DNA from 3 places in the Mesorhizobium sp. P2_E7 genome. Region 3 is predicted to be linked to each of the others. Evidence: riboswitches for the same ligand, from Rfam matches in the RefSeq annotation. Region 3 holds a riboswitch; each other region holds the start of a gene.
The links. Region 3 has a riboswitch for cobalamin ahead of AC1DYC_RS09515 (CbtB domain-containing protein). Riboswitches for the same ligand answer to the same signal wherever they lie in the genome.
Positions count from the first base shown of each region.

Region 1: linked by a shared signal. The riboswitch ahead of AC1DYC_RS24105 (aromatic ring-hydroxylating oxygenase subunit alpha) and the one ahead of AC1DYC_RS09515 (CbtB domain-containing protein) in region 3 are both predicted to bind cobalamin.
Region 2: linked by a shared signal. The riboswitch ahead of AC1DYC_RS02870 (DUF1636 family protein) and the one ahead of AC1DYC_RS09515 (CbtB domain-containing protein) in region 3 are both predicted to bind cobalamin.

Region 1 is NZ_JBFUER010000005.1:237,455-245,177, forward strand. It holds gene AC1DYC_RS24080 (MBL fold metallo-hydrolase) at 1-34, shown strand, start outside; gene AC1DYC_RS24085 (DegQ family serine endoprotease) at 319-1,845, shown strand; gene AC1DYC_RS24090 (molybdopterin-dependent oxidoreductase) at 1,967-2,578, shown strand; gene AC1DYC_RS24095 (FAD-binding oxidoreductase) at 2,575-3,315, shown strand; gene AC1DYC_RS24100 (FAD-binding oxidoreductase) at 3,330-4,430, opposite strand; gene AC1DYC_RS24105 (aromatic ring-hydroxylating oxygenase subunit alpha) at 4,453-5,700, opposite strand; cobalamin riboswitch at 5,817-6,019, opposite strand; gene AC1DYC_RS24110 (DUF680 domain-containing protein) at 6,521-6,724, shown strand; gene AC1DYC_RS24115 (DUF680 domain-containing protein) at 6,805-7,008, shown strand; gene AC1DYC_RS24120 (DUF680 domain-containing protein) at 7,137-7,376, shown strand; gene AC1DYC_RS24125 (ABC transporter ATP-binding protein) at 7,454-7,723, opposite strand, start outside.
Region 2 is NZ_JBFUER010000001.1:548,907-556,629, forward strand. It holds gene AC1DYC_RS02845 (ATP-grasp domain-containing protein) at 1-337, shown strand, start outside; gene AC1DYC_RS02850 (TetR/AcrR family transcriptional regulator) at 334-960, opposite strand; gene AC1DYC_RS02855 (MFS transporter) at 1,119-2,303, shown strand; gene AC1DYC_RS02860 (bifunctional helix-turn-helix transcriptional regulator/GNAT family N-acetyltransferase) at 2,415-3,350, shown strand; gene AC1DYC_RS02865 (GyrI-like domain-containing protein) at 3,355-4,188, opposite strand; cobalamin riboswitch at 4,495-4,700, shown strand; gene AC1DYC_RS02870 (DUF1636 family protein) at 4,725-5,183, shown strand; gene AC1DYC_RS02875 (ABC transporter ATP-binding protein) at 5,180-5,968, shown strand; gene AC1DYC_RS02880 (ABC transporter substrate-binding protein) at 6,007-6,954, shown strand; gene AC1DYC_RS02885 (FecCD family ABC transporter permease) at 7,046-7,723, shown strand, end outside.
Region 3 is NZ_JBFUER010000001.1:1,872,577-1,880,299, forward strand. It holds gene AC1DYC_RS09480 (creatininase family protein) at 1-269, shown strand, start outside; gene AC1DYC_RS09485 (tyrosine phosphatase family protein) at 261-788, opposite strand; gene cobD (threonine-phosphate decarboxylase CobD) at 785-1,840, opposite strand; gene cbiB (adenosylcobinamide-phosphate synthase CbiB) at 1,839-2,816, shown strand; gene cobO (cob(I)yrinic acid a,c-diamide adenosyltransferase) at 3,175-3,789, opposite strand; gene cobU (bifunctional adenosylcobinamide kinase/adenosylcobinamide-phosphate guanylyltransferase) at 3,790-4,305, opposite strand; partial or broken gene AC1DYC_RS09510 (CbtA family protein) at 4,324-4,965, opposite strand; gene AC1DYC_RS09515 (CbtB domain-containing protein) at 4,981-5,160, opposite strand; cobalamin riboswitch at 5,197-5,391, opposite strand; gene AC1DYC_RS09520 (gamma-glutamylcyclotransferase) at 5,459-6,136, opposite strand; gene AC1DYC_RS09525 (aromatic ring-hydroxylating oxygenase subunit alpha) at 6,273-7,436, shown strand; gene AC1DYC_RS09530 (acetyltransferase domain-containing protein) at 7,627-7,723, shown strand, end outside.

The DNA.
Region 1 (7,723 bases), on a different contig from region 3:
CAGCGCCTATCTCAGGCGCACAGAGGGCCGATGACATTTTGTTTTGAGCATGATCTTTTCCGAAAACCGGATTCCACTTTTCGGGATCATGCTCTTGGCCCAGCTGCCGTCTAACGGAAACGTGATCGGACATTAAATCTTCGTAAGATGACGCAAAAACCCTAAATCGGGCCGATCCGCACCCTAGATGCAGGGCGTCGATCCGGCCGGCTGCCATGCCAGGCGAGACGGGCAACCGCGACCGCCGACACGCTGATGACTATTCCGCCCCGGGAATGAGCCACGGCGCCGGATCATTTCTCGCCCGGACAAACGACCATGTCAGACATACTTCGCAGACATCGCGTCGCGGCCTTGCTGGGCGCTGCGCTGATCGTCAGCCCCTTCGTCGTGTCTTTTGCTCAAAGCGCAAGCAACTCCGTCGCAACGACCCAGACTCCCGTCGCCGGGATAACCGCGCCCAACGGCTCCTTTGCCCCGGTCGTGGCCGTCGCCAAGCCGGCGGTGGTGACCGTCACCACCGTCATGAAGGCGCAGCCGCAAGACATGAGCGATGAGCAGCCCTTCAGCGGCAACTCGCCCTTCGACGACTATTTCCGGCAGTTCTTCGGCGACCAGGGCATCCCGATGCCGAAGACCCCGCCACAGCAGGCGCAGCGCGCCGAGGCATTGGGCTCCGGCTTCATTGTCGACGCCGACGGCACCATCGTCACCAACAACCATGTCGTCGACGGCGCCACGTCGATCAAGGTCACGCTGGACGACGGCACCGAGCTCCCCGCCAAACTGGTCGGCCACGACGCCAAGAACGACCTTGCGGTGCTCAAGATCAAGGCGGACAAGCCGCTGCCGACGGTCAAATGGGGCGATTCCGATAAGCTCATGCCGGGCGATCAGGTGCTGGCCATTGGCAATCCGTTCGGCATCGGCACCACGGTCACCGCCGGCATCGTTTCGGCGCGCGGCCGCGACCTCAACAGCGGGCCGTTCGACGATTTCATCCAGATCGACGCGCCGATCAACCATGGCAATTCCGGCGGCCCGCTGGTCGATGTCGCTGGCAATGTCGTCGGCATCAACACGGCGATCTATTCGCCCAATGGCGGCAGTGTCGGCGTCGGCTTCGCCATTCCTTCGGACCAGGCACAAAAGGTCGTCGCCAAGCTGATGAAGGGCGGCAACATCCAGTACGGCTATCTCGGCGTCCAGATCCAGCCGGTGACGCCGGATGTGGCCGGGGCCGTCGGCCTCGACCATCCCGGCGGCGCGCTGGTTTCCGAGGTCACCGAGGGATCGCCGGCGGCGAAGGCCGGCATCAAGACCGGTGACGTCATCACCAGCTTTGCCGGCGAGACGATCAAGGATCCCAAGGACCTGTCGCGCGCTGTCGCCGATGTCTCGCCGGGCGCGAAGGAAACGCTCGAAGTCTGGCGCGGCGGCAAGAGCGTGCAGATCTCCGCCGATGTCGGCCGCAACAACGACGATGTGAAGACCGCCTCGACCGAGGGCGACAACCAAAAGCCCTCGGCCGGCCAAGCGCTTCGCGTGCCTTCGCTCGGCCTTGGCCTGACCGACCTCACGCCCGATATCCGCGAGGAGCTGAACCTGGCGGCCAACCAACGCGGCGCCGTGGTTGAGCGCGTCAATCCGGACAAGGCGGCCGCCAATGCCGGCCTGCAGCCGGGCGATGTCATCGTCGCTGTCGACCAGTCGCCGGTGCGCAACGCAAGGCAGGCCAACCAGGCGATCGCCGAGGCCGGCAAGTCGGGCCGCAAGTCGGTGCTGCTTCTGGTCGACCGCGGCGACGCACAGATCTTCGTCGCGGTGCCCTTCGCCGCCGGCTGAGGCACGAGGCGGCAGGCTCGCCGGAACCGCCGGTAGGTTTGCCGCCGCCAAAATTCCTGTTGCCCGCCGGCAGATCTTCGAGAAGACTGCGGCTGCATCCCCAGCAGACGGACACGTCCCGATGGTCACTCGCGGTTTTTCCTCCGGCCGAAAGCCTCCGACAGAGACGGATGCGCGCATCCCGCCCGGGCAATATCTCGAACAGGGTTTTCCGGTCCTGTCGGCGGGACCGACGCCGCGGGTGCGCACCGAGGACTGGTCGTTCACGCTCAAGCACGGCCCACGCCCGATCAAGAAATGGAACTGGGCCGAGTTCAACGCGCTGCCTTTGACCAAGATGACGCGCGACATCCACTGCGTCACCGCCTGGACCAAGTTCGACACCGCCTGGCAAGGCGTGCTGGTCGACGACATTCTTGCCGATGCCGGCATAGAAGCGCCGACCGGCTTCCTGCTGGCGCATGGCTATGACGGCTACACCACCAACGTGCCGGCCAAGGACCTCACCACAGGCAAGGCGATGGTGGCGTTGCTTTATGAAGGCAAGCCGATCACGGCTGACCATGGCGGCCCGGCGCGGCTCCTGGTGCCGCATCTCTATTTCTGGAAATCGGCCAAATGGCTGAACGGGCTGCAATTCACCGAACGCGACGAGCCGGGCTTCTGGGAATTGCGCGGCTATCACATCTATGGCGACCCGTGGCGCGAACAGCGCTATAGCGGCGATCCATGAGCGAAGCGCCGCAATCTCCCTGGCAGACGGCGAAAATCACCCGGATCGAAAAGCGCACGCCGCGCGTCACCAGTTTCTTCTTCGCGCTGTCGCGGCCTTTCGCTTATCGCGCCGGACAGCATGTCGACGTCCGGCTGACGGCGCCTGACGGCTATCAGGCGCGCCGCTCCTATTCCATCGCCTCGGCGCCGGAGAGCGGCGCCACGATCGAGTTGGCGATCGAGAGGCTCGACGATGGCGAGGTCTCGCCCTTCTTCCACGAGGTGGCGGCGGTCGGCGACGAGATCGAGCTGCGCGGGCCGCTCGGCGGCCATTTCGTCTGGTCCGACAGCGATGGTGGGCCGCTGCTTCTGGTCGGCGGCGGCTCCGGCGTGGTGCCGCTGATGGCGATGGTGCGTCACCGGACCTTGCGCAAATCGGCGGTGCCGGTCGCACTGATGTTTTCGGTGCGGGTCTGGGACGAGGTGATCTTTCGCGACGAGTTGATCGGCCTCGACGACCGCCGCGACGGTTTCGACCTGGTGCTGACGCTGACGCGCGAGGCCGCACGGCGCCCGTCCGACTATTCAAGGCGCATCGACACGGCAATGGTCATGCAGGCGCTGGCGCGGCTGCCGCAGCCGCCGGCGCTCGCCTTTGTCTGCGGCTCGAACGCCTTCGTCTCGGCCGCCGCCCAGGCGCTGATCGACGCCGGCATGTCAGCCGACATCATCCGCACCGAGCGTTACGGCGTCTGAGTAGGCGCCGCCGCTCAGGCCTCGATTTCGAGCGCCGACAGCGGTTTCGAGCAGCAGGCAAGAATGAAGCCGTCATCGATCTCGTGGTCGAGAATGCCGCCATTGTGACTCATTTCGACAGCGCCGGAGACCTTCTTCACCTTGCAGGTGCCGCACAGGCCGAACTCGCAAGCAGCTGGAATCCGCACGCCCGAGCTGCGCGCCGTCTGCAGCACGGTCTGGCCGGCGACGCAGTCGGCGTCAACCTCCGAAAGCGAGAAGCGGATCGGCGTCACGGCCTCGACAGGAGCAGCAGTGCCGTCTTCGGTGGGTGAGGCAAACGGCGCCGGGACTTCCTCCACCGCAGGCGCGGCAAAGCTCTCCTGATGATATTTCGTCATATCGAAGCCGGCCGCATCCAGCATGCCGCGCACGGCGCGCATGAACGGATCGGGGCCGCAGCAGAAGATCTCGCGTTCGCGGAAGTCGGGTGCCAGCAGCGGAAGCCGGATCGCGTCGATGCGGCCCATATGGCCGTACCAGCCTTCACGGCTCGAGCGTTCCTCGATCATGAAGCCGAGCGACAGGCCGGGCATATGGCCGCCAAGCAGTTCGAGTTCCTTGCGGAAGATGATCTCTTCCGCCCGCCGCGCGCAATTGACGAAGCCGACATCTGTCCACGGCGCGCAGTCGTTCAGCCAGCGCAGCATCGACATCATCGGCGTGACGCCGGAGCCGGCAGAAATGAACAGGTATTTGGCCGCCGGATGGCCGTGCAGTGAAAAGTCGCCGGCCGGCCCATAGGCCTTGACGTGCGAACCGGGCACCAGATGGTCGAACATCCAGCGTGTGCCGATGCTGCCGGCCTGTGCCTTCACCGTCACCGCGATCGAAAACGGCCGCGACGGCGAGGACGACAGCGTATAGGTGCGCATCAGCGGCCCGTCCGGTGTCGGCAGCTCCAGCGTCACGAACTGGCCCGGCTTGTAGCGGAACCAGGTCTGGTTGTCGGAGCGGAAGGTGAAGGTCTTGACGCCAGGCGCCTCGTCGCTGACGCCGATCACTTCCAGCACCTGCAGCCTGTCGTTCCATGGCGCCATCTGGTCGAGATGTCGATAGAGACCAAGATCCGTCATCGCATTCATCCTTCAACCTCTCTTAGGCGACGCTGCGCAGCGCCGGCCGGCCGCCTTCGGCAAGGCGCGGACCGATGAAGGCTGCGTACCATTCGACGAACTGGATCACGCCGCCCTCATGCAGCTCCGAATAGGGGCCTGGCTCATAGGCCGGCGACAGGATGCCGAAGGCATTTTCCTCGACGATGCGACGGTCCTGGTCGTTTGTCTCGGTCCAGACATGCGTGAGCTCTTCAAGGTTGTAGTCGACACCCTCGACCGCATCCTTGTGCACCAGCCATTTGGTCGTCACCGCGGTTTCCGTGGCGCTGATCGGCAGCACGCGGAAGGTGACGGCGTGGTCGCCGAGGATGTGGTTCCAGGTCGTCGGATAGTGGTAAAGCAGCAAGGAGCCGATGCGGTCGGTCGAGACGCTGTCGGACAGGTTCTTCTTCACCGCCCGCTTGCCGGTCATCGTGTAGCTGACCGCGTCGCGCAGCAGCGGCGCCCGGGTGGCACGGTACTGGCCGGCCGGATCGATGCGGAACTTGCTCGGCAGGCCCGCCGCCTCGCATTTCGCCCAGTGCGCCAGCATCTCCGGGTCGCTGTCGGCGCCCTGCACGCCGGTCACGGTCGGCGCTTCCGGAAATGTCTTGCACAGCTCCGGATGGTTGCCGGCGCAGTGATAGCACTCGCGGTTGTTTTCCCAGACCAGCTTCCAGTTGCCCTTCTCGATGATCGTCGACTCGAAGGCGACCTTAGCTTCATTCAGCCGGTGCGGCTTGAGGTAGGGCTCGATCATGGCGCGCATCGGCGCGAAGTCTGCAGGTTCTTTCGCCAAGCAGATGAAGATGTAGCCGGCCACACTTTCGCAGGCGACCGGCTTCAGGCCGAACTGGCTCTTGTCGAAACCCTCGGCCATCTGGCGGGCAAACAGCAGTCGGCCATCGAGTTCGTAGGTCCACTGGTGATAGGGGCAGACGAGCTTTGCCGCCGTGCCTTTCTCGGTGTTGCAGACGCGGCTGCCGCGATGGCGGCAGGAATTGTGAAAGGCGTTGATGTTGCCCTTCTGGTCGCGGACCAGCACCACCGGATAGTCGCCGATCTGCACGGTGATATAACTGCCGGGCTTCGGCAGCTCGCAATCATGGCCGATGAACAGCCAGTCGCGATACCAGATCAGCTCCATGTCGAGCTTGAAATAGTCCGGGTCGGTGTAGAAGGGCTGTTCGAGCGAAAAGCCTTGCTTGCGGCCGTTCAAGAGCCTCAGCATATCGTTGCGCGCATCCATAGTTCTGTCCTCGTGGTTTAAGGACTGAACTTGGTGGTGATGGAGGAAGGATCGGTCGCAGGCCGGCAACACGCCGGCATGCGCTATCCACCTCTTGACCGCCCACCGCGATCAGTCGAGTTCAAGCATCTCGGGCTGGTTTCCGGGCTCTGGAGTTGTCCTTGCGGACCATCGCGACACCTTCCCAGGCTTCTTGCCCAGTGGTCTCCCGTTGCGACTTGAACTCCACCACCGTTGCGGGGGCAGCGCCGGATTCTGACCGGCTTCCCAATTCTCCGCTCCGTCGTCACGAAGCGGCACCTGAGATGGGATCATCTAATCACGGCAATGATCGCGACATCGGCATGAAAGCGACATCGTCTCCATGCGGCGCGACACGCGCGACAAACGCGGGCGGCCGACGATCGTGGCGCTGACGGCGTTGTTTCGGGACGGATCGCGGCCATCGCACATCACCTCGAATCAGACTGCCGACTAAGGAAAAACACGTCAACAGTATCGAAAAGTGACTATTAGCAGTTTCTAAAATCGAACCGAACGGTTCGTTTCTGTTGACAATGCGTGCAGGACGGTGTGAACGCTGACGCCCGGACACACTCGGTGAGCCGGAGGACATGGTCGCATAAGCCTTTGTATTACTTACACAAGGTGAGATGGTGGGCATGCTTATGAAAATTACAAGAGGTGAAATCATGGCCCAGCCGGAACAACTTCGTGATTGGAAACCAGCCTATGGCTTTCCCACATCGGGGCTGTCCGAACGACGCGAATTGCTCCCACCACACGCCGCTAGACGGACAGCAAAACTGGAGTACTAAAAATGAAAAAGATCATCCTTACTGCCGCCGCCGTTTTGGCCATCACCGGCAGCGCCTTCGCTGGCAGCGACAATTATGGTTCCAATGGTGCGAACCAGCCCGCTGCCGCGGTTGACAGCTCGTATACGGCTTCCATTCAGAAGTCGGCGCCCGCTGACAAGCAGCCCGTCGTTCAGGGCAGCGACCGCAACCTCTTCGGCCGTTAACAGCTGATCCCGATCCAAACAAAAGCGTGGCGGCCTGTCCGTCGCTGTTGGGATCTCGAAGATATTCAGGAGTATTTAAAATGAAAAAGATCATTCTTGGTGCCGCCGCCGTTCTGGCCGTTTCCGGCAGCGCTTTCGCCGCCAGTGACCACTATGGTTCGAACGGCGCCAACCAGCCTGCGGTTACGTCGACCGACAGTGGCCAGACGGCTTCGGTTGCGAAGTCGGATTCGGCTTCTCAGGCCCCTGCACAGGGCGCCGACCGTAACCTCTTCGGCCGCTAACAGCCGATCGATCGGGGTCTGACCTCAGAGGTTTTCGGAAAAACGATACCAGTCGAACATCGAACAAGCCGCAGAGCGGCGGGATCACCAGCCGCTCTGCCACGTGATGAAAATTCAGGAGACTTGATATGAAGAAGATCGCTCTTGCTGCCGCTGCGCTTTTGGTTGCCGCCGGCAGTGCCTATGCCGGCAATGACAATGTCGGCTCTAGCGCCGTCGACAACCAGGCGACCGTCAACGTCGACAATACCCGGACGTCGTCGGTACCGAACACCGGTTCGCCGGTCTACCAGCTGTTGAACTCGTCGGGCGACGTACAGAAGTCCGCCCCGCAGGGCAGCGACCGGAACCTCTTCGGCAACCGCTAACAGCCGAAGTTTCCAAAGAAAGAGCGGCGGGCCTGGCCCGCCGCTCTTTTTTCATGCCCGATAGGACGCGCCGGCCCTCAGGCCGCCTTCACTTCCAATGGCTTGAGCGAGAAGGAATGCCCCTCGGCATCGAAGATGTGGAGGTCGCCGGCGTCCGCCGTCAGCCGCAGCTTTGCCCCGCGCTTGACCTCGACATTGCCGGGTAGCTTGGTCACCAGCGGCAGGTCAGCGCGGCCGATGTCGACATAGACCAGCTGGACCTCGCCCAGCTGCTCGACATAGTCCACCACACCTTCGAAAAGATACTCCGTGCCGGTGGCGACCGACAAATCCTCCGGCCGCACACC
Region 2 (7,723 bases), 1.3 Mb from region 3:
CGACGGTTTTGCGGCGCGGTTCTGGATATTCTGCGGCGATCGGGAGCGCTGCACCCGCTACGTCTCGCCGCAGCGTCTGGTCAAGGGCGACGATACCATTCGCCGCGAGCCGGTTCCGGTTCCCGACGAGCTGCGCGCCCTGCGTCGGAAGCTCGGCTTCGACTACGGCAAGTTCGACTTTGTCGTGCATGAGGGCAGGGCGGTGCTGCTCGATGCCAACAAGACCCCCGGCCGCGCCAGGAACCTGTCGAAGATCGTCGCCGCCGGCACCGCCAACCTGGCCAACGGCTTCGAAAACCTTATCCGCCGGGCCGTACAGCGCTCAATCGGGCGCTAGACGAACAGCCGCAACTGCGTGTGGATGATCGAGCGATAGTCCTCGATGGTGTGGCGGCTTTCGGTTTCGTCCTGGGTCAGCGCCATGCGCACGACGCCGCCGGCAAGCTGGAAGATCAGAAACACCATGCGCCCGAACTCTTGGCGCCGCTCCGGCGCCAGAAACGGCCCGACATGGTCACAGAACATCGCCGCCTGGCGCCGGGTTTCGGCGATGTCGAGATTTTGCAGCGCCTTGTCGGCCTGGATGGCGTTCTGCAGGTCCTGGATGGCCGGGTCGCCGGCAACGCGTTCATAGTAATCGTCGAGCAGCCGGTCGGCGGCGGCAATGACGTCGCCCAGCCCGCCAATATCGGCAACGATAACGGCAAGGCGGGCGCGGCTCACTTCGGAGAAGCGTTCGTAGAGCATCGCCAGGATCGCCGACTTGTTGGGGAAGTAGTGATAGACGGTGGCGATCGGCCCGCCGGCCAGTGCGCCGACTTCCTTCATGGTGACGGCGTCGATGCCCTTTTCGCCGATCAGCCGCATGGTCGTCGCCAGAATGGCGTCGATGCGCTCGCGGCTGCGCTCCTGCTTCGGCCTGCGCCTCGGTTCGGTCGCCGTTCTCACTGCTTCGCTCATGCCGCCACCCTCTCGATCGTCAAGACCATTCGATCCCCAGCCTTGCTGATGCCGAGTCCCACTAATGATTGACAAACGAATATGATCGAGTATCAGTTTCTAAATACTGACAGATTGTCAGTTTTTTTGTCGTCAGGCAAGGACGTTGGGAGGCGCCCGTGACTTCTGTTCGCAACGTCAATGCCGGAAACGGCGACTGGCTGGTCGGCAACCCGACCGCGTCGCAGCTGGCCTCGGCGCTATGGGTCGGTTCGGTCGGCCTGCTCATTCTCGGGCTGCAGCCAGTGCTGCTTGGCGCGCTCTACACCGAAGGACATGTCAGCGGCGATGAACTCGCGCTGGTGGCCACGGCCGAAATGATCGCCATCGGCATCGGCTCGGCGGTCATCGCGATGCTGCTGTCCGCTCACAATATGCGCTGGAAAAGTGCAATCCTTCTGGTCCTGCTGGCGTTGGCGAACTGGGCAACCGCTTATGCGGTCAGCTCGAACGCGCTGATTGGCGCCCGCGCCGTGGCCGGTGTTGCCGAAGGCGGCCTTGTAGCGGTCGCCACCGAGCTGATTGCCCGCTCGCGCCGGGCCGAGCGCATCGGCGGCTTCTTCGTCACTTTACAAACCCTGGCGCAATGCGCGCTTGCGCTGCTGCTGGCGCTTTACGTGATTCCGGCCGCCGGATCGGCTGGAGGCTTCATCGTCCTTGCCGTCGTCTGCATCGCTTCGGTGGCGGTTGCCTTCCTGGTCCCTGATAACTATGCCGACCTGCCCAAGGAGGAACAGTTCAGCAATGTGCTGACCGTTCCTTCGCTCACCGCTTTGCTGTGCGTCTTCTGCTACTTCATGTTCTTCGGCTCGGTCTGGGCTTTTCTCGAGCCGCTCGGCGCTCAATACGGCATCGATGGCCGCACCGTCGGCCTGATCGTATCGGCCAGCCTCGCGGTCCAGGTCCTGGGAGCGATGACGGCAACTGTTTTCGAGGCGCGCATCGACTACCGCATCGCCATCGTGGCGATCGGCGTGGTCGCCGTGGCTGGTTCCGCGGTGCTCGCCGGCAACCCCGGCTTGGCGATTTTCTGGGCCGCCGCCCTGGTCATGGGCTTCATCCTTCTGTTCATCGTGCCCTATCAGATCCGCTTGGCGATCACCGCCGACGAGACGCGCACGGCCGTGCTTCTGGTGCCGGCTGCCCAGCTCTTCGGCCTGGCGATCGGGCCGATCGCGGCATCGCTGCTGATCGACGGCAAGGATTTTAGGCCGGTGCCGGAGTTCGCCGCCGTGAGTGCCGCGGCCAGCGTCGTACTGCTCGGCCTGTTCATCCTGGTCGCGCGCCGCCGCGCCATCGCCTGACCGAACCACTCTTCCCGAAGACGCGATGGCGTGAGCGTCCAGCCGGTCGTTGCAAGGATACTTGACTAAGTCAAATAAATGATTGATCGTTCTCGGGCAGGAGGCTGGCCCATGACGATCCATCATCAACCCGGCAAGGAGCGCATCGACGCGGTGCGAGCCTTCAACCGCTTCTACACCCGCCAGATCGGCCTGCTCGACGAAGGCCTGCTGAAAAGCGCCTTCTCGCTGACCGAGGCGCGGGTGCTTTACGAACTGGCGCATCGCGATGGCCTGACCGCCACCGATCTCATTCGCGATCTCGGCCTCGACGCCGGCTATGTCAGCCGGCTCCTGAAGAAGTTCGAGCACTTGCAGCTGATTTCGCGAACGGCGCTGGCATCCGATGCGCGGCAATCGTCGATCACGCTGACGCCGGCGGGGCGAGAGGCCTTCGCGCCGCTGAACCGCGGTTCGCACGACCAGGTCGCGGCCTTGCTGGAGCGGCTTCCCGCTGCCGAACAGGACCGGCTGGTCAAGGCCATGCAGACGGTGCAGCAGCTCCTGGGCGAAAGCCCGGAGCCCAGAGTCCCCTACATGCTGCGGCCGTTGCAGGTCGGCGACATCGGCTGGATCGTGCGTCGCCAGGGACAGATCTACGCACAGGACTATGGCTGGGACGAAACCTATGAGGCGCTGGTCGCCGAAATCCTCGGCGCGTTCGTCAAATCCTTCGATGCAAAATGGGAGCGCAGCTGGATCGCCGAGCGGCAAGGCGAGGTGGTCGGCTCGGTCTTCGTCGTGCGCAAGTCGGACGAGGTAGCAAAACTGCGCCTGCTCTATGTCGAGCCTTCGGCGCGTGGCCTCGGTATCGGCAAGCGGCTGGTCGAAGAGTGCATCGGCTTTGCCCGCGCCAAGGGCTACAAGACGTTGACCCTATGGACCAACGACATCCTGACCGCCGCCCGTCACATCTATGAAAATGCCGGCTTCAAGCTGGCCGACGAAGAGCGCCACCATGCCTTCGGCAAGGATCTGGTGGGCCAGAACTGGAACCTGGAGCTGTAGCGCTTCAAACTTTGATCGGTATCCAGATCTCCAGCCCGCCATTGCCACTGCGTGGATCGAACTCCGGGCCGTAGCGCTCGAATTCCGGGCCGTCGGCTATCTCATGGCCGGAGGCCGGCAGCCATTTGTTCCAGATCGTGTTGACGGTCCGGCGGATGGTCGAGATGTGCTCGGAATGGTTGAAGACGGCGTATTTCTGCGCCGGCACCCGCACGCGGGAAAGCTCCTTCGGCAGGTCGGAGAAATCCAGCACTTCGACGCCGGCGATGTAATCGAAATTGCCGGCATCGTCGCCGTTGACGCAGACGCCATAGGCGACGTCGCCGGTCTCGCCCGGGATGTTGCCGATATAGGGACCGAAGCGTTGCCACTGCATCGGAATGGCGGCGCTGGATTCGCAACTGTAGCGCTCGCCGAGGCCGGCGATGAGGAACGGCCGGCCGGCCTCGAAGCGCGGCGGCGGCAGTGAGGCGAGGAAGGACTGGTCCATCAGGATCGGCTCCACGAGGTCGAGGTTTTTGAGGCTGCCCTGCGCACGCACCAGTTCCGGCGTGGTGCCGAACTGGTCGCGGAAGGCGCGGGTGAAGGCCTCATGCGAAGCGTAGCCGGCATCGAGCGCGACCGCGAGAATGTCGGGCGCGCCGGCGGCCAGCTTGCGCGCCGCTTCGGTCAGCCGGCGCGCGCGCATATAGCCCATCACCGAACGGCCGGTGGCGGCGCCAAACGCCCGCGTCACATGAAAGCGCGACACGCCGCTGCTGTGCGCGACATCGTCGAGCGAGATCGCTTCCGGCAGATGGCTTTCGACAAACCACAGCGCTTTCTCGGTCGGGTTCATGGCTCTCCTTCTCGCATCGGCGGGCTGACACTATCCATCGCGCCGCCCGACAGTTTGATCGAAATTGCGCACTGGGCAACAATGCAGCATGCCGTGTCGATGTGGGAATCGAAACGGCACGATCCGGGGAGGGGTGTCCCGATGACAGCGACGGCTGCCGATGGCCTGAACCGATCCGGCTTTGCGTGGTGCGGCGCCTTGACAGGGCGACGGGATACCCTTTAGTTGTTATGATATTACATAACTTACCAATGCAAAGTGGAGCAACCGTCACAGAAATTCATTGCGGCGCGACCGATGGAAAACTACGCTGCGCCTCGTGATGGTCCCCGCGCCGAAAGGTCAGGGGTGAAAAGGGAACACGGTGAAATCCGCAAGGGTCGAAGCCGTGGCTGCCCCCGCAACTGTAAGCGGCGAGCAAAATCCGACAAGCCACTGGCCGGCAAGGCTGGGAAGGCAGGATGGCGCAACGACCCGCGAGCCAGGAGACCTGCCATCTCAATGAGTTGACCGGACGGGGTGTGCCGGGAGGAGACGTGGACGTCGGTCTTGTCGGCCGGCTGCCCGAACTGCCTTCCGTCGCCTATCGAGAAAGTGACGGAACGTTGGACGCCGACATCCACCGCATCATCGTGTGCACGCTCTGCCGCGATCTCGTGACCGGGATCAGGTCGGGCGAGGGCCTCTGCGCTGATCTGCGCGCCGGGCTCGCGGCTCACCATGAACCGGCTGTTGCCCAGGGCTTTTCGGTCGAGGGCGTGGCCTGCATGGCGGGTTGCTCGCGGCCGCTGACGGTCGGCTTCCAGGCACCCCGCAAGGCCGCCTACCTCTTCGGCTCCATCGATGCGCGGGCCGACGCCGGCGACCTCGTGCGATTTGCGAAACTCTACGCCTCACTTGCCGATGGCTGGTGCAATTCCGGGCAGCGTCCGGCCGGGCTGGCGGGCAAGACACTCGCCCGCATTCCGGGTTGTCCGACAACAGGTGAGCGATGAACGCGCCGCTTCTCGAAGCCAGCAAGCTGACCGCGACCGCCAACGACCGGTTGCTGGTGGATGGCGTCAGCCTGTCGATGGCCGATGGCGATCGCCTCGCCATCATCGGCCCCAATGGCGCCGGCAAGACGACGCTGTTGCGCATGCTCAGCGGCACGCTGCGGCCAAGCACGGGCGATGTGACATTTCTCGGCCGCCGGCTGGACCGGATCTCGACCGCCGAGCGCGCTCTCCACATGGCCGTCGTCGGCCAGACCGACCAGCCGGATCCCCGGCTCGGCGTGATCGATTATGTCGAACTCGGCCGGGTTCCGCATGCCGGCTTGAGGCGCCGGCACGAAGACCGCGACATCGTTGTCGACGCACTGGGCCGGACCGGGCTCTTGCCGCTCGCCGGCCGTACCATCGGCTCGCTGTCAGGCGGCGAACGCCAGCGCGCGCAATTGGCGCGCGCCATGGCCCAGCAGCCGCGCATCCTGTTCTTGGACGAACCGACCAATCACCTCGATCCGCGCGCCCGCGGCGAACTGCTCGACCTGGTCGCAGGCTTCGGCATGACTGTGGTTGCCGTGCTGCACGATCTGTCTCTGGTCGCGCCCTTCGCCACCCGGGTCGCGGTGATGAATGAGGCGCGCCTGCACGCCCTGGCCGGACCGCGCGAGGCGCTGACCCAGCACCTCATCCGCGACATCTTCGGTATCGACGTCCTGCGGCTGCGCCATCCGACCGAAGACCGCGAGCTCACCGTCTTCGAAGTTCCCAACCGTGTCTCGTCGCCATTCTGATCCAACCCATTCCAAACTCATCCAAGGAGCACCGCCCCGTGAAACGCCTCGTTCTGTCGCTTGCCGCCTCGCTGTTTGCCTCCGCCGCCTTTGCCTTCCCGGTGACCGTGGACAGTTGCGGCAAGCCGCTGACCTTCGATGCGCCGCCCAAGCGCGCCGTCATTCACGATCTCAACATGGCCGAGATGGCGTTTGCGCTGAAACTGCAGCCCTCGATCGTCGGCCTGACCGGCATTACCGGTTGGTACAAAGTCGGCCCGGAATTCAAGGCCGAGCAGGGGTCGATCCCGGAACTGGCGCCGAAATATCCGACGATGGAAAACCTCGTCGCGGTCCAGCCCGATTTCTTTTTCGCCGGCTGGTATTACGGCATGGACCCGGGCGGCGCGGTGACGCCCGACACGCTGGCGCCGCACGGTATCAAGACGCTGGTGCTGACCGAAAGCTGCGTCCACCTCGACAAGAACCGCCCCGCCGCCTCGATGGACCTGCTCTATGGCGACATCGAAAAGCTCGGCAAGATTTTTGGCAAGGAGGCTGACGCCGAGAAACTGGTCACCGACTGGAAGGCACAGCTCGCCGCCATCACCGCCAAGGTCGGCGACCGCAAGGGCACGCGCGTGTTTCTCTATGACTCGGGCGAAGACAAGCCGTTCACCGCCGGCAAGTTCGCCATCCCCAGCGCCATGATATCGGCCGCCGGCGGCGAAAACATCATGGCCGACATGAACACCAGCTGGGGCAACACCGATTGGGAAACAGTGGCGTCGCGCAACCCTGAATTTCTCATCCTGCTCGATTACCAGGATGGCGGCGGCTACAAGAAGCTGCTCGATTTCCTGAAAGCGCACCCGGCGATGAAGGAAACCGATGCGGTCAAGAACGAGCGCTTCGTGGCGCTGCGTTATGCCGAGCTGACGCCCGGGCCGGCCAACATCGAGGCCATCGAAAAGATCGCCAAGGCAATGCATCCGGAAGCGTTCTGAGCATGTCGCCCAAAAGTGCGCAGCGGTTTTGGGGCAACGACATGCTTCAACCGGGAATCTGAGCTTGCCGCACAAGGCATTTTTCCCGGTGATGATGGTGGGAGCGGTGGCAATCGCCGCTTTCGCATTGTTGTCGATCGCCTATGGCTCGACGCTGATCCCGCCGAGCGATGTCGTTGCAGCGCTTGGCCGTGCTATCGGGCTCGGCGGTCACGACGTGTCCGGCCCGGTCGGCAAGATCGTCGTCGATCTCCGTCTGCCGCGCACCATCCTGGCGATCTGCGTCGGCGCCGGTCTCGGCATCGTCGGCGCGCTGCTGCAGACGGTGACCCGCAACGACCTGGCGGATCCGTTCCTGTTCGGCCTGTCGTCGGGAGCCGCCGCCGGTGCGGTTTCCGTCATCACCGTCTTCGGCGACAGTTTTGGCATCTGGACCTTGCCGGTCGCGGCCTTCACCGGCGGCATCCTCGCCACCGGCGTCGTGCTGGTGTTGGTGGCGCGGGTCAAGGGGCAGGGGCCCGAACGGCTGATCCTTGCCGGCCTCGCCGTCTCCTTCCTGTTCACCGCGCTTACCAACTATCTGGTCTTTGCCGGCGACCAGCGCGCAGCCCATTCCGTGCTGTTCTGGACGATGGGCGGCCTTGGCCTGGCGCGCTGGGACAACATCTGGCTCGGCGCGCTGGGCGCAGGCACCATCCTTGCCTATGCGCTGTGGAACCACCGCCGGCTCGATGCATTCCTGGCCGGCGAAAATGCCGCGGAAAGCCTT
Region 3 (7,723 bases):
ATTTCCGCCCGGACCTCGTCGACATGGGCAAGGCTGACAATTTTGTCTCCAAGGTCGCCCGCGCCGAAAACGAATTTGCGCTGCTGCGCCACACCGGAACGCACGCCTTCGCCTGGATCGCCAGCGACCTGAACCCGAATGGCGTCGTCGGCGACGCCTCGATCGCCACAGCTGAAAAAGGCCGGCTGACCGCAGAGCATCAGGCCGACGGCTTCATCAGCCTGCTCAGGGATGTGCGCAAGGCGAAGCTTGCCGACTGGCTAGCGTAGCGGACCGCCATAGCCGTCGATCGTCAAAACGAAAGGCGTGCCCTCGAAAGCATCCGCGCCCCGTCCGATCGCCTCGATCGCTTCGATCATGCGACCTTGGCGGCCAAGCAGTGCATCGGCGACGGCGATCAGCCGTGGATTGGGCGTCGCCGACGGCGACAGCGCCCGCAATGTCTGCGCCAGTTCCGCCTCGTCGCGCTTCGGGGCGAGCGCCGCGGCGATGATATAGGCCGAAGCGGTCGAGCGGCTGATGCCGGCATAACAATGCACGACCATGGGCTTCGCGCGATCCCATTTGCGGGCAAAAGCGAGCAGATTGCGCACATGGTCTTCGCCCGGCATGGTCATGCCGTCCTGCGCCACCGCAATGTCGTGCATGACCAGATGCAGGTGGTTTTCCCTCGATATCGAGGCCGGTCGCGTCACCTCGGTGCCGGCGGCGAGCAGCGACAGCACGCGCTCGGCGCCGCTTTTCGCCACCGTTTCCTCCAGCTTGGACAGCGAACAGACATGGATCATAGCGCGATCTCCTTCGGCTCATCGTCGCGCCGTGCGGCCCAGTCGGCAAGCGCAGACTCAAGCCGCGGCCATTCGTCGTCGGCGCCCGGCAACCCGGCGCGCAGCACCTGCGGTCTGTCAGCGAAATGCCGGAGCAGGATGCCGCGCTCGCCAAGTGCTGAAAACAGCCTGGCCGCGTCCTGCATCTGAAGATAGCGAAACAGCGTCGTGCCGCCGGCGACAGCAACGCCGAAGCGCGCAAACAGCGCGTCGAGCCGCGCCGCATCCTGCGCCAGCCGCCGCCGCATGTCGGCCTGCCAGCCGCTGTCGCCAAGCGCCCTGATGCCATATTCAAGCGCCGGGCCGGCGACCGCCCACGGTCCGAACTGCGTCTCCAGCCTTTCGACCGTCAGCGCATCGGAAAGCGCGAAGCCGAGCCGCAGACCCGCCAGGCCAAAGAACTTGCCGAAGGAGCGAAGCACGACGATGCCGCCCTGCCCGACATCGCCGGCAAGGCTTTCCGCGTGCGGGCCGACATCCATGAACGCCTCGTCGACGACCAGCAGCCCGCCCTTGGCGCGCAATGCCCCGGCAAGCCGAAGCAGCCTTTCCCGCGAAACGACCCGCCCGTCCGGATTGTTGGGATTGACCACGATGGCAAGGTCGGCGGCGGCAAGCGCGTCGACATCCTCGACCTCCACCACCGCATGGCCGGCAATCGCCGCCGCCCTGGCATGCTCGGCATAGGTTGGCCCCAGCACCAGCGCCCGGCCGGGGCTCACCAGCGAGGCAACGCGCGGCAAAAGGATCTGCGTGCCCGGGGCGGCCGCCACATGCGCCGCCGACGGCGCGCCATAGGCATCGGCCGCGATCTTAGCCAGCTCATGCAGACGCGCGGCTTCCGGCAATCTTGACAGAGCGGTGGCGGGCAACTCGAAAAGCGGGTAGGAGTGCGGATTGATACCTGTCGAGAGATCGACGAAAGGCTGTGGCGCGTGAGGGAAGAGCGCGCTCGCCCGGCCAAGGGATCCACCGTGATCCACCGCAGCAATCGCTCCATCAGAAAGCTTCATGTCGATCCTGATCGCTTTCCTGTCGCTGGTCATCGAACGCATCCTGGGCTACCCGGACTGGCTGTTCCGTGCCGTTGGCCATCCCGTCACCTGGTTCGGCAGGCTGATATCCTTTCTCGACCTCAGGCTCAACCGCGCCACTGATTCCGACGCGCGGCGTCGCCGCCAAGGCAAGACCGCTTTGCTTGTCATCGTGCTGGTGCCGGCGGCAATCGCCTTCCTCGTGCAACTCCTGCTCTGGCAGCTCTTTCCTGCCGGGATGATCCTCACCGCGATTCTCGCCTCGTCGCTGCTGTCGCAGAAGAGCCTCACCGAGCATGTCGAGGCGGTCGCCGATGCGCTGGACACTGGCGGACTGGCGCTCGGCCGCATTGCCGTTGCCCGCATTGTCGGCCGCGATCCCGAAAAGCTCGACCACGCCGGCGTCAGCCGCGCCGCGATCGAAAGTCTGGCCGAGAATTTCTCCGACGGCATCGTCGCACCTGCCTTCTGGACGGGCGTCTGCGGGCTGGCCGGCGGCGTCGCCTACAAGGCCGCCAACACCGCCGATTCGATGATCGGCCACCGCACACCGCGCCATGAGGCCTTTGGCCGCGCCGCGGCACTTTTCGACGACTGGATCAACCTGCCGGCCTCGCGGCTGACGGCACTGCTGATCGTTGCCGCGGCCTTTCTTGTCCGCGATGCCGACCCTCGCAACGCTTGGCAAGCCGCGCGTCGCGACGCCAAAAAACACCGTTCGCCCAATGCCGGCTGGCCCGAGGCGGCAATGGCCGGCGCGCTCGGCCTGGCACTTGCCGGCCCGCGCAGCTATGGCGGCGTTGTCGTCGAGGATGCGTTCATGGGCGAAGGCGGTCGCCGCGAAGCCGAGAGCCTCGACATCAGGCGGGCACTGAAACTGTATCAGGTAGCGGACTATCTGCTGATCGGGCTGTTCGGCTTGCTCTCGGCGATCCTGATCGCGGTGACGTTCTGAGATCTAGGCCTCGCCCGTTCTTCACCCTCCCCATGTGACTGGCGTGACTGATCGGCCCGAGGCTTGATTGCCACGTGGTTCCCCCAATCCGTCGCTGCTTCGCAGCGCCACCTTTCCCCCTCCGGAGGGAAAGGAAGGGAGCGTTGCTGGACGAGCATTGGTCGCAAAAAACTTGGCGCCTTTCCTCTACCCCGTCGATCGGGGGAGAGGTGGCTCGGCGAAGCCGAGACGGAGTGGGGGTCGACCAGCGCAGCATAAGGCAATGCATACGCCAAGCTGCCATGCACACTATGGCCAAAGATCAGCCGCTTGGAAATGTATGCAGGCCGTAGCCCATGTGGGGAGAGTAAAAGACCCTTTAAAACTCAATCCCCTGCTGCGCCTTAACGCCCGCAGAAAAATGATGCTTGGTCACGCCCATCTCCGTGACAAGATCGGCCGCCTCGACCAGCGCCGGCTTGGCGTTGCGGCCGGTGACCACGACATGCAGGCCTTCGCGCCGCGCTTTCAGCGCCGCCACCACTCCGTCGAGATCGAGATAGTCGTAGCGTAGCGCAATGTTGAGTTCGTCGAGCACGACAAGGCTGATCGAGGGATCGGCGATCAACTCCAGCGCTTTGGCCCAGGCTGCCTCGGCCGCCGCAATGTCGCGCTTCAAATCCTGCGTTTCCCAGGTGAAACCTTCGCCCATCGTGTGCCAGACGAGGCGGTCGCCAAACGCGGCGAAGGCATCTTTTTCGCCGGTGTGCCATTTGCCCTTGATGAACTGGACGACGCCGACGCGCTTGCCATAGCCGAGCATGCGCAGCGCCAGGCCGAAGGCAGCTGTGGTTTTGCCCTTGCCGGGTCCGGTGTTGACGATGAGCAGTCCCTTCTCGACCGTCTTTTCGGCAACCTCGGCGTCCTGCACCGCCTTGCGCTTGGCCATTTTGGCGCGGTGGCGTTCCTCGTCTTTTGCATCGATATCGGTCATTTATTTCACCTTGAGCGGCAGCCCGGCCACCATCAATAGCACCGTATCGGCAGTTGCCGCGACCTGCTGGTTGAGTCGGCCGGCTGCGTCGCGGAATCGGCGCGCGAGCGCATTGTCGGGCACGATGCCTTGCCCGACTTCGTTGGAGACCACGAGCCACGGCCCGCGCGGCCGCGCCAGCACGTCGGCCAGCCGCCGGCATTCTGCGTCGAGATCATGATCGGCCAGCATATGATTGGTCAGCCACAGCGTCAGGCAATCGACGAGTACGGGCTGGTTGTCCGGCAAGGCTTTGAGCGCACCGGCAAGATCGAGCGGCGCATCGATGGTCGCCCAGCCCTGGCCGCGCCGCGACCTGTGTTGCGCGATTCGCTCACGCATCTCGTCGTCATAGGCTTCGGCGGTGGCAATATAGGCCCACGGCGGCGGCAGTGCCGTCACCAGGGTTTCGGCGTGCGCGCTCTTGCCGGAGCGCGCACCCGCCACCACGAACTGGTGATGCAGGCCTTCCGGGATCGGCGTCTTGAAGCTGTCGGGCTGCGGCGCACCGACAATATGCGGGGCGACAATCAGGACGACAGCAAGGACGGTCAGCGGTGCTGAGGTGCGGAAGGCGATCAAGGCAAGGCCAATGGCGGTCGCCACAACCGTCGCCACCCACCAGATCTGGCGCGGCATCAGATCGGCCGCCGGCATTGCCGGCAGTTCCGGCGGCAGGCCGAGGCCCGGCGCCAGCGTGAACACGGCAAAGCCGGCCAGGCCCCAAAACACGCCCTGGCGCCAGTTGCCGATGCCGCCGGCGAATTCGGAAACCGCAACCAGGACCAGCGCGAAGCCGATGCCGGTGACGATATTGGCCAGCACGCTGAAGGCGAAGCGCTCGAAGCCGTCGGCCGGCGCCCAGCCTTCGTCCTCCACTGGCGCGGCTGCTTCAGCCGGTGCCGGCGCTGCGCTGCTCATGGCATTTTCCGCCGGCGCAGCGGTGCTCATGGCATTGGTGTCCGTGGCGGCGGGCGCTGCGGCATGCTCATGTTGATGGCCGCCACCGGCCTGTTCGTAGACTTCTGCCTTCAGGATGAGCGGCACGGTGGCATAGGCCTGCATGCAGGCGAGAACGACGCCGGCCACGAGCCCTGCGATCGCCGCGATAAACACGACGTTGCGAAACAGGTTCATGATGTCAGATCCTCGTCAGTGGCAGGGAAACGCCATCGAATGGCGATAGTCGTGCGCGGCATTGTGGACCGCATCGATATGCGAGAAGCCGACAACACCGACAACGAACAGGCCGAGAAATGCAGAGAGCACCAGCTGCATGAAGCGCGACTGCGAGGAGACGGAAGCGCCGAGGGAGACGGAAGCGGTATTCATATCTTGTCCTTTCGCCCTCCACCCGAGGGCATCGAAGTCAGTTCCCTGTCGCCGGCAGGTCTCCTGGCTCGCGGATCAGCGCCCTTCCCCACCTTCCCGAAGAAAAATCCTCAGTGGCTTGGAGAGGACTACCGCACACAGTTGCGGGGGCAGCCACGGCATTGGGCAACAAGTCAGCCCTCACCGCATTCCCTCTTGGTCCCTAACGGAACCGACGACATGCGTGACTATAGGCTGAAACAGCCGCATCCGGCAAACCAAATTCCGCCGGCCAACAGCGCGAATGCGCCATGCAGCGTTACGGGTTCAAGGCGGTGATCCGCTCGGCGACCAGCCGCTGAAGCCGCCACAGATGCCGGTCGTGAATGCCGCGCTCCTCCAGATTCTTCACCGTGTTGTAGAGATAGTCGGCGCCCGACCCCCAGTGCCCGCAGGATGTCGCCAGCCGCTCGACGACCTTCGCCTCGTCGAGCGGACCGGAATAGGTCAGGCCGTTGCGGTTGATGACGAAAGCCAGCGCCCTGAGTGGACCGGCCTCGCTTGCAAGCTTCAGCATGCGCGGCCGGTAGCTCGTCGGCTTCAGCGTGACTTCACGCCGGAAAAGCCGGCCCAGCTGTTCTCGCCGGTTGTCGTCGGCCAGCCGGAAGGCGACGCCTTTGCATTGTCCGCCGCTGTCGAGCGCCATCATCAGGCCGGGGCTTTGCTTGGTGCCCCGCCAGCGCGTCATGTTCATGCAAAAGGATCGGTGCCAGCCGCGCGCCAGGGCGACGCGGTCCTCGACATAATCGATTTCCGGTTTCCAGATCAGCGAGCCATAGCCGAACAGCCACAGCGGTTCGCTGTCAGGGAGCTCGGCCTGCAATTCATCCAGCAGCGCGTCATAGTCGCTGTCGTCGAGGTGCATCGCCTCCGGATCGGGTCCGGCGTCGGCGATCTCGCGCCAGCAACGCGCGACCAGCTCCGGCGTAAGCGACATCTCTCGTGCGGCCAATTTCCAAGCCCCCAATGTGACGACATGATTATGCGCCGTGCCTCAAATCGGCAATGCGGCACCCTGATTGACAAACGATTTGCCGGGGTGTCGGCTGGCGTATCCCTAGAGGAAGCCAGCCATGCAACCCAATCCGGGCCAGCGCGACCCCTATAACGGCCTGACCCAGGCCGAACCGACGCTGCCGTCCTCGGCCTATTGGGACGCCGAAGCCTACCAGCGCGATCTCGACGCCATCTGGTACAAAAGCTGGCTGCTCGTCTGCCGCGAGGCAGACCTCGCCCAGCCTTTGGCGTTCAGGACATTTCGCGTCGGCACGCAGGAAATCGTCGTGCTGCGCGACGACACCGGCGAATTGCGCGCCTTCCACAACACCTGCCGGCACCGCGGCTCGCAGCTTTGCCAGGAGAGCGAGGGCCGGCTGAAGGCGCGGCTGATCACCTGCCCCTACCACGCCTGGTCCTATTCGCTGCGCGGCGATCTCGTGCGCGTTCCCTCGAAATCGCTGCCCGACGGGTTCGACAAGGCCGACCATCCGCTTTATCGCGTGGCGCTGTCGGTGTGGCGCGGCTTCGTCTTCGTCAACCTGCAGGAGGATGCGGCCGGTTCGGCGCAGACCTCCTTCGATCCGGCATCGGGCAACCTCGGCAACTGGCCGCTGGAAGCGCTGGTTTCAGGCCATGTGCTGCGCAAGGTAATGAACTGCAACTGGAAGATTTTTTGGGAGAACTTCAACGAGTGCCTGCACTGCCCCGGCGTCCACAAGGACCTGTCGCGGCTGGTGCCGATCTACGGCCGCGGCCTGATGAGCCGCCACGACGACCCCGACTGGGTGCGCCATGCCGACAATGACGCGCCGGAGTTTTCCGGCGGCCTGCGCGCCGGCGCCGAGACATGGTCGCGCGACGGCCACGTCCATGGCCCGATCTTCTCCGGCCTGACGCCGGCCGAACGCGCGGCCGGCCAGACCTATGCCACCAGCCTGCCCTCGATGTTCATCGTCGGCCATGTCGATTATGTCCGCACCGTGCGGCTGACGCCGCTCGGCCCGGAGCAGACCGAACTCACCGCCGAATGGCTGTTCGCGCCTGAAGCGCTGGCTGAGACCGACATCGACAATGTCGTGGCCTTCGGCACCCAGGTGCTGGAGGAGGATGCCGCGATCTGCGAGATCAACCAGAAAGGCCTGCGCTCGATGCGTCACCAGGCCGGCGTGCTGATGCCGGAGGAATACGACCTGCACCGCTTCCACAACTGGGTGCGTGAGCAGCATGCGGCGCTCTGATCAAAGTGATTTTGGCGGCTGGCAATTCCTCGGCCGGTAACAGGAAACCGACCCATTCCCGGCAAAAAGCGAATTCGGTCAAAGGCTTTCCGGCTCTGGCCTAAAGCGGCGCCTGATGCAGCCGCCCGGCCTTCTTTTGTCCGGTGCAACCGTGATAGTCGTCTCTGGGGCTGAATCAGATCGCGAGACCATGAGCATCCATACCGCACCCGTTCCGGATCATCCGAAGCGCATCACAGCCATCGACATCGTGCGCGGCATCGCGCTGATCGCCATGGCCAGCTATC